DNA from 2 places in the Saccharospirillum sp. ABV4_185 genome. Region 2 is predicted to be linked to the other one. Evidence: predicted binding sites of a transcription regulator. Region 2 holds the regulator's gene; the other holds the start of a gene.
What was found. Region 2 encodes sigma-54, which starts transcription at its own class of promoters, with help from an activator protein. Its sites were predicted from a motif close to TGGCACNNNNNTTGCTNT; they were not measured.
Positions count from the first base shown of each region.

Region 1 (4,845 bases), 270 kb from region 2:
CACGCGCGGGTGACGCAATTATTGGAAATGGTTCGGCTCAATGATTTTGCTGAACGCTTTCCGGCGCAGTTATCCGGCGGTCAACAACAGCGCGTTGCCTTGGCGCGTGCTTTGGCGCTGAAGCCAGACGTGCTGTTGTTGGATGAACCTTTCGGTGCGCTCGATGCCAAGGTGCGTCAGGAACTGCGTCGCTGGTTGCGGCATCTGCACGAAGAGCTGAATTTTACCAGCGTGTTTGTGACCCACGATCAGGAAGAAGCCCTGGAATTGTCCGATCGTGTGGTGGTGATGAGCAATGGTCGCATTGAACAGATTGCCACTCCGGATGAACTCTATCGGCAACCGGCGAACCGTTTTGTATTTGAATTTATGGGCGATGTGAATCGTCTGGAAGGCGAGGTGCGCGACGGTGTTTTAACCTGCGGTGATGCGCATCTGGATGTCGCTGATCTGGCCGACGGTCGTCAGGAAGTGCTGTTGCGTCCGCACGAAATTTCCCTGGCGGGCGAACCCAGTGCGCAGTCCCATTTGCCGGTGACGGTAACCGCCATTGTTCCGGTTGGTGCTGAGGTGCGTCTGGAACTGCAAGCCGATTGGTTAGTGGAGCCCTGGCTGGCGACCATCAGTCACACCGATTTTGAGCGTTTAGGTGTGCAGCGTGGCAAGCGCCTTTTTGCGACGGTGACTCAGTGGCATCGTTTCGAAACTGAGGCCGCACAGCCTCAGGCCGTGGCATTAAGCTGATAAGTGAGGTTCGCCGGTTGGCTGACCGGCGAACCCTATTCGGTTAACTGTTTCTTACCGGTACCAGCCAAACCACCTGATAGGGCGCCAGCGCCAGTTCCTCATTGGCGGCGACATGCTGTTCGCTGATCAGATCGAAGTAGGTCCAGGCTTCCTGCGATGGCAGCAGTCGAGTCAGGTCCAGGGTGCGCGGCACGGCGGTGACGTTGAAAACGCCGTAGACGCGACTGTCGTCCGCATCGCGACGCAGAATAAAAAACGCCGAATCCAGATCCACCACACGCTGGCGAGCCTCGGGATGAAACGCTGGCTGCTCACCCCGCAATTTAATGCGCCGCGCCAGTTCCTGGCTGACGATATAGGACGGATGGCGCTCGTCGGTCATCACCTCATTCAGTTCATTCCATTGCCAGGTTTTGCGATTGATTGAGCGCAAGCGCCCGGTGCGTTCAACGCCGGCCAAGTCGTTGGGTGAACCGATCAAACTCTGCAAATAAAAACCGGGAATGCCCTGCAGACTCATCATCAAAGTTTGCGAACACAGAAAACGTTCCACCTGCCACTGGTCGGCACCGGTGCGGGTGCCTTTGAGCGCGTCGAAATAACTGATGTTGATCTCGTAAGGACTGTCTTTGCCGTTGGGGTTGGCCTTCATGCTGACGTAGCCGCCGAACTGGTGCATGCAGTCGAGCAGACTTTGAATTTCATAGGCCGGCAAAATGCCTTCGAGCGCGCGCAGGCCGATGCCGTCGTGGCTGGCGGTGAAATTCAGATAGGTGCAGTGCGGCGGCGGCGGTGCCAGCGTCATTGCCCAGTTGGTCAGCAGGTCGGCGTTACCGCGGTTCAGGGTATAGAGCACCAGCGGCGGCAGCGCAAATTGATAGACCATCGAGGCTTCATCGCCCTCGCCGAAATAGGACAGGTTTTCCTCGTGCGGCACATTGGTTTCGGTGACCAATATGACCCAGGGCGCAACGGCATCGACGATGTCGCGCATCAGTTTGACGATCTCATGGGTTTCCGGCAAATGAATGCAGGAGGTGCCCAATCGCTTCCATAAAAACGCCACCGCATCGAGCCGGACCAGGCGTGCACCTTTTGACAGATAGAACAAAAACACATCCATCATCGCCAACAGCACGTCGGGGTTTTCATAATTCAGGTCGATCTGGTCTTCACTGAAGGTCGCCCAGACATGACGGGTGCCCCGGTGCGTATTGATGGGCGCGGCCAGTGGCGAAGAACGCGGTCGGGTGACCATGGAAACGTCGGTAGCGGGGTCGAGATCGATAAAGTAATTGCAGCCCGGCTCCTGGTTTTGAATGTATTCGATAAACCAGAGATTCTCACGCGAGCAGTGGTTCAAAACCAGATCGAACATAATGCCGAAACGGCGCGCTAAGGCATCGATATGATCCCATTGGCCGACGGTGTCGCGCACCTGTTTAAAGTCGATGACCGAGAAGCCGTCGTCAGAGCTGTAGGGATAGAAGGGCAGCAGGTGAATGTTGCTGATCAGGCTGGGGTAGAAGGCTTCCAGAAAGCGTTCCAACTGTAACAGACCCGGTTCATCGCGATTGCGAATGGCATCGCCGTAGGTAATCAGCAGATTGTCGGTTTCATCCCAGTTTGCGCTGCGGGTGTGATGGTAAATAGCGCTCTGATAACGATTCAATAAACCCATCAATTGATCGGTCACCGCCGGGGCGCGTTCTGCACCGTAGAGCAACGTCAGGCGCTGCTCGGCTGATTCTCGAAAAGCCGCCAGACGGGCCTCGGCTTCTGTCATGTTAGTCTCCCTAACCTGATGTATGATGATGACAATTGAAGTAACGCACCATCCTGGTGCCATGCTTCATGTTGGTGCAACGATGTTAGTGTAAGGACAGTGCCAACCCCAGACCGCCATTGGCGCGCCAAAGCGGTGCAGGGCTGTACAGCTGACCCCAGCTATAGCGTTATATGGCAAACAACGCGCCACAATTGCGGGTGGTCAGTTAATTGCTTAGAACTGAAGACAAAGCAGAAATAGAGGATAGGAAATGATTCGCAAATGTATGTTCCCCGTTGGCGGCTACGGAACGCGTTTTCTGCCGGCAACCAAGGCGCTGCCCAAGGAAATGCTGCCGATCGTCAATAAACCCCTGGTGCAATATGGGGTTGAAGAGGCCATCGAAGCAGGCTTGAACGAAATCGGCTTTGTGACTGGTCGAGGCAAACGCGCCATTGCCGACCATTTTGATATTTCCTATGAGCTGGAACACCAGATCAATGGTTCCAACAAGGAAGCGTTTCTCAAATCGATTCGTCATGTGATGGATGAGGGCATCTTCTCGTTCACGCGACAAAAAGAAATGAAAGGTCTGGGTCATGCCATTCTCTGCGGCGAAACCCTGATCGGCAACGAACCTTTCGGTGTCATCCTGGCTGACGACCTCTGTTTGCCCGAGCCTGAAGAAACCTCGGAAAATGTCCTGGCGCAGATGGTCAAAGTCTTCAATCAATTCCGTTGCAGCATCGTTGCGGTGATGGAAGTACCCGAAGATGAGATCCACAAATACGGTGTGATTGACGGCGAAGAAATGAAAGACGGTCTCTACCGCGTGAAAAGCATGGTGGAAAAACCCAAGAAGGAAGATGCACCTTCCAATCTGGCGGTCATCGGTCGTTATATTCTGACGCCCGACATTTTTGAAATTCTGCGCAATACGCCGCCGGGTAAGAACGACGAAATTCAGTTGACCGATGCCTTGATGACCCAAGCCCAGGATGGGGTGGTCATGGCCTATCGCCTGAAAGGCAAACGCTTTGACTGCGGTTCGGTTGAAGGCTTTGTCGAAGCCACCAACTACTGCTACGAAAACCTCTACAAAAAAGGTCTGTTGACCTGATCAAACCTCAGCCCGGGTCGTTCTGACCCGGGCTTTGTTTGACGTACTTTTCGGAACACTTCTATGTCTGATATTGAGATTCGCGATGGCGGTCTGGAGCATCCGGCCGTTGTTGAACTCCTGGCTGCGCATCTGGCGGGCATGGCCGAACACTCACCGCCGGAAAGCGTGCATGCACTCGATTTGAGTGCACTGAAACAACCGAATATTCAGTTTTGGACGGCCTGGCGCGACGATCTGTTGCTTGGTTGTGCGGCGTTGAAAGCACTGGATGAAACGCATGGCGAATTGAAGTCCATGCGTACCGATCCGCGCTTTTTACGCCAGGGCGTGGCGCGTGCTTTGTTGCAGCACGCTCTGGGTCAGGCGCGCACTAAAGGCATGCAACGCATCAGTCTGGAAACCGGTTCGATGGACGCCTTTTTGCCGGCGCGACGGATGTACGAAGCTGTGGGTTTTAAATACACCGATCCGTTCGCCGATTACCAGCCGGATCCGCATTCGGTTTTCATGACCTTGACATTCTAGTGCCGTCGATTGGCGGCATGCTCTGCTAGTCTGTCAGCTTTGCTGTTGGTCTGGAGTATGCTGCCATGTTGCGACGTCTGGTGATCAGTTGTTTATCCTTAGGTTTGTTAACGCCGGTTCTGGCGGAGTCTCCTACCGAATCCATTTATACCGCTGCCGCTCGTTTTAATAATATTTATACGCTGCAAGTTGCTCAGTCAGGCGAACTGATTCTGGCGGAAAGTTTTAATGGTGCCCGGCTCGATCAGCCTGCCAATATTAAGTCGGCGTCCAAGTCGTTAATGTCAGCGCTGGTGGGCATCGCTATTGAACGCGGTGTGCTCGACAGTACTGATCAGCTCGTTGCGCCGTTATTGAGTGATCAATTGCCAGCCGATCCGGATCCGCGTTTGCAGCAGATTACCATCGGACATCTGCTATCGATGCAGGCGGGATTGGAGCGCACCTCTGGCCGCAACTATGGTAACTGGGTCAGCAGTAGGAACTGGGTGCAAAACGCTCTGGCGCGTCCGTTCGATGCCGAGCCGGGTGGTCGCATGCAATATTCCACCGGCAGTACGCATTTATTGTCGGCCATTCTCACTCGTGAAACCGGTCGTCCGACCGATGAACTGGCCAACGAATGGTTGGCGCCGGCCGACATTCGGGTGGTCAGTTGGTTGCGCGATCCGCAAGGCATTCC
Region 1 covers NZ_JBSWUW010000001.1:2,598,746-2,603,590, forward strand. Annotated here, with positions in the region: gene ACXAE6_RS12300 (sulfate/molybdate ABC transporter ATP-binding protein) at 1-744, shown strand, start outside; gene ACXAE6_RS12305 (sugar phosphorylase) at 788-2,533, opposite strand; gene galU (UTP--glucose-1-phosphate uridylyltransferase GalU) at 2,787-3,635, shown strand; gene ACXAE6_RS12315 (GNAT family N-acetyltransferase) at 3,699-4,163, shown strand; gene ACXAE6_RS12320 (serine hydrolase domain-containing protein) at 4,229-4,845, shown strand, end outside.
Region 1: ACXAE6_RS12305 (sugar phosphorylase) is a predicted target of sigma-54. The motif match lies at 2,621-2,638, and genes of this name have one in related genera.

Region 2 (4,845 bases):
CCCGGGCTCGTCACGGTATCGGTTATTTGCCTCAGGAAGCGTCGATCTTTCGCAAGCTGAGTGTCGCCGACAATATTCTCGGCGTGCTCCAGACGCGCAAAGAATTGTCGCGCAGCGAACGCCATGATCGGTTGGAATCGCTGCTCGATGAGTTCAACATCAACCACATCCGCGACAGCCTGGGTATGGCGCTGTCCGGTGGTGAGCGACGCCGCGTAGAGATCGCCCGTGCCCTGGCCATGGAGCCGGCGGTGGTGTTGCTGGACGAACCCTTTGCCGGTGTCGACCCGATTTCCGTAGGCGACATCAAAGGCATCATTCATCATTTGCGCGATCGCGGCATTGCCGTATTGATCACCGATCACAACGTCCGTGAAACGCTCGATATCTGTGAAAAAGCCTATATCGTTGGCAACGGACATATCATCGCTGAAGGAACAGCTGAGGATGTACTCAACAACGCCACCGTGCGTGAGGTATATTTAGGCGACCAGTTCCGGCTATGACGGCAATATCCCCGTCAGGACTCGTTGTAATTAACAGGCCCAAAGGCGTATTAACACCTCTATGAAGACCTCCTTACAACTTAAAATGAGTCAGCAGTTGACGATGACGCCGCAACTGCAGCAAGCCATTCGTCTCCTGCAACTGTCGACCCTGGACTTACAACAGGAGATTCAGGAGGCGTTGGAAACCAATCCCATGCTGGAAGTTCGCGAAGACGACGGCGGCAACAGCAGCGATGGCGAACATGGCCATGCCAACACCAGCGAATCACATAATGGCGATTCACTGAATGGTGATGCTCTCAATGGCGACAGGGCCAAAGCCGAAACTCTGATCGACAATTCCGACAATCGCCAGGAAATGGAAATTCAGGAACACATTCCGGATGATCTGGCGGTTGATTCGTCCTGGGACGACATCTACACCCACACGCCAACCAGCCATGGTTTGCCCTCCGGCGATGACGATTTCAATTTCGAAAACGTCTACGGCACCACCGACTCGCTTTGGGATCATCTGAACTGGCAGCTCAATCTGACCACCATGACCGATCGCGATCGACTGATCGCCGAAGCCATTATTGAAAGCGTCGATGCCGAAGGTTATTTGCAGTCCAGCCTCGATGAAATTTTTGAAGGCCTGGACAAAGAATTGTCCAGTGAAGACGACCCCTTGGAAATGGACGAAGTGGAAGCGGTACTGCGCCGCGTTCAGCATTTCGACCCCGCCGGCGTTTGCGCCCGCGATCTGTCCGACTGTCTCAGCATTCAATTAAACCAATTGCCCGAAGAAACCCCCAGCCGACAGGAAGCGCTTAAGATCGTCAAAGATCATTTGGACCTGCTTGGCGCACGCGACTACGCCCAACTGATGCGCAAAACGCGACTAAAAGAAAACGACCTGCGCGACGTTATTCTGCTGATTCAAAGCCTGAACCCGCGACCGGGCAACCAGATTGAAAGCGGCAAAGACGAATATGTGGTGCCCGATGTCATGGTGCGCAAAGACATCAAAAACAATCGCTGGCTGGTTGAGTTAAATCCGGACATCGCGCCCAAACTGCGCGTCAATGCATCCTACGCTTCGATGGTAAAACGCGCCGATAATTCCAGCGACAACACCTACCTTAAAGATCATCTTCAGGAAGCACGCTGGTTCATAAAAAGTCTGCAAAGCCGTAACGAAACGCTGCTAAAAGTGGCGACTAATATCGTTGAACATCAGCGCGGTTTTCTCGAACACGGTGAAGAGGCGATGAAGCCGTTGGTGCTGCATGATGTGGCGCAGGCGGTCGACATGCACGAATCGACTATCTCACGCGTCACCACGCAAAAATACATGCACACACCGCGCGGTATTTTTGAGCTGAAGTATTTCTTCTCCAGCCATGTCAGCACCGAAGGCGGTGGCGAATGTTCGAGCACCGCCATTCGCGCCATCATTCGCAAACTGGTCGCGGCGGAAAACCCGCGCAAACCGCTGAGTGACTCCAAGATTGCCACCCTGCTTGGCGACCAGGGCATCAAGGTCGCCCGACGCACCATTGCCAAGTACCGGGAGGCCATGCACATACCTCCGTCAAATGAACGTAAGAGTTTGATTTAGATCAGATTTTCGAACGACTGCAGGCTTGAAGTAGCAGCCTCTCACCGCAAAGATTGAATCAGGAGCTAGACTGAAATCAGGGATAGCACTCAAGGAAGCCGGCCGACATCATGGCCTGAATCATTGTCACTGCATGAGGAGCGGACTATGCAAGTCAACATCAGCGGTCAACACGTCGAAGTTACTGAAGCTCTGCACGACTATGTTGCCTCCAAGCTGGAAAAACTGGAGCGACACTACGATCAGATTGGCAACGTCCAGGTGACGCTCAGTATTGAAAAAAATCGGCAAAAAGCGGAAGCTTCGCTGAACATCAAAGGGGCTCAGTTGCACGCCGATGCTGCACACGATGATTTATACGCCGCCATTGACATGATCACTGACAAACTCGACCGCCAGTTGCTCAAGCACAAAGAAAAAACGGTCGACCGCATGCACGGGAACTCTCGTTAACCATGATTCAACTGGACCAGGTCCTCTCATCCGAACGCGTCTATACCGGCGCGTTCGGTGTCAGCAAGAAACGCGTTCTGCAGAGTCTGGCCGAACGCTTGGCGGCTTCACTCGATGGTGTTGGTGAAGTCGATCTTTTCGATCAGCTGATTGCCCGTGAGCGCCTGGGTTCCACCGGTTTAGGCCAAGGCATTGCTGTACCGCATTGTCGTCTGGCGCAGATTGAACGCCCCATCGCCGCGCTCGCCAAACTCGACGAAGCCATCGATTTTGAATCTCCCGACCGCAAACCGGTCGACCTCTTGTTCGTGCTGGTGGTGCCTGAAGCGGCCACCGACGATCATCTCAATTTACTGGCCGCTGTGGTGGAACGATTCAACGACAGCGCCTTGGTGAAATCACTGCGCCAGGCCGCCGACAGCCAGACCCTTTATCAGCAATTTATTCAGGGCCTCTGATCGCCATGGCGCATCCCGATTTCCGGCTGGTCATCATCAGCGGACGCTCAGGGTCGGGCAAGAGTACCGTTCTGAACGCGCTTGAAGACGCTGGCTTTAATTGCATCGATAACCTGCCACCAGCCTTGTTGCCGGAACTGGTTCACTGGATGACCGCCAGTACTGCCCAGCCGGACGTAGCGGTCTGTATCGATGCCCGGGTCGCCTCCGATGCCATCAATGGCTTGCCTGCAATCCTTAAATCCCTGCCGCAAACGCTGCAGCCGGACATTCTTTATCTCGATGCCGAAGAAACCATACTGCTGCAACGCTTCTCCGCCACGCGGCGCAAACACCCGCTGACCAATGCCGATCGATCCCTGGCCGAAGCCATAGCGGTGGAAGGCGAACTGCTGGCGCCGGTGGCTAATCTGGCCAGTCTGAAAATCGATACCAGCGGTTTGTCGTTGCAGGAGTTGCGCGACCAGGTACGGCAACGGCTGATCGACAAGCCCGGCGGCATCGCCTTGCAGTTTTTATCGTTCGGCTTCAAACACGGCGTGCCTCGTGATGCCGATCTGGTGTTCGATGTACGTTGCCTGCCCAATCCCTATTGGGACAAATCGCTGCGCATGTTCACCGGTAAGGACGAACCGATTCAGAACTTTCTGCGCGCTTCACCGGCGGTGACCGAAATGTTTGAAGACATCCGTCGCTTTCTCGACCGCTGGTTGCATCAGTACGAAGCCAACCAGCGCTCCTACCTCACTGTGGCAATCGGCTGCACCGGTGGTCAGCACCGCAGTGTTTTTCTCGCCGAGCAGCTGCATCACACCTTTGCCAGTGGCAACGCCAACGTTCAGCTGCGCCACCGCGACATGGGAAACGATCAGGCGTGATTCAAGAACAACTCACCATCATCAACAAACTGGGGTTGCACGCTCGCGCTGCTGCCAAACTGGTCGGCGTAGCGGGTAACTATGAAAGCCGTATTACGCTGAGCAAGGATGACCGCGAAGCCGATGCCAAAAGCATCATGTCAGTAATGATGCTGGCCGCCAGCCAGGGCACCGACCTTGATGTGGAAATCGACGGCCCGGATGCAGCCGAAGCCTGGACCGCCATTCTGGCGCTGGTGCAGGATCGTTTTGGCGAAGACGAATAACGGGCTTGTGCCTGTTTTTCATTTCAGGATTACCGATCGACCTCTTTATTACGCTTTGAACTAAAGGCTACACTCCTCCTCGATCGCTCACCTCGGCAACCGGGACGCCCCATGCCAACCACGCCGCACCTGGAACAGCACGACTACGACCGCGCCGGTCTGTTGCAGGCGTTGGAAGCGGGTGATCTGGACCGGGTACAGCGCTATTGCGACGAAGACCTCGCCTCGGCCGACCTGGCCCATATTCTCGAGTCGTCTCCCGGCCGAATCCGTGAATTGCTGTGGGATTTCCTCAGCGATGAACGCCAGGGCGCGGTGCTGCCGCATCTGAATGAAGACCTGCAACAAGCCTTTCTGGCGCGGATGAACGCCCACGAGATTCTGGAAACCACCCAGGATCTCGACCACGACGACCTCGCCGATCTGCTGCAACAAATTCCCGAACCGGTCACGCATCAAGTGCTGTCACTGATGCCACCGTCCGCTCGGGCAACCGTTGAAGGCTTGCTGGCCTATCCGGAAGACACCGCCGGCGGCCTGATGAATACCGACCTGATCACGGTGCGCGCCGATGTCAGCGTGGAAACGGTATTGCGTTATCTGCGACGTCTGGAACTGCCCGATCACCTGGATTCACTCTGGGTGGTCAACCGCCAGTTTCGCTACGTCGGGCTTTTG
Region 2 covers NZ_JBSWUW010000001.1:2,330,872-2,335,716, reverse strand. Annotated here, with positions in the region: gene lptB (LPS export ABC transporter ATP-binding protein) at 1-506, shown strand, start outside; gene ACXAE6_RS10935 (RNA polymerase factor sigma-54) at 568-2,112, shown strand; gene hpf (ribosome hibernation-promoting factor, HPF/YfiA family) at 2,260-2,565, shown strand; gene ACXAE6_RS10925 (PTS sugar transporter subunit IIA) at 2,568-3,023, shown strand; gene rapZ (RNase adapter RapZ) at 3,029-3,901, shown strand; gene ACXAE6_RS10915 (HPr family phosphocarrier protein) at 3,898-4,167, shown strand; gene mgtE (magnesium transporter) at 4,279-4,845, shown strand, end outside.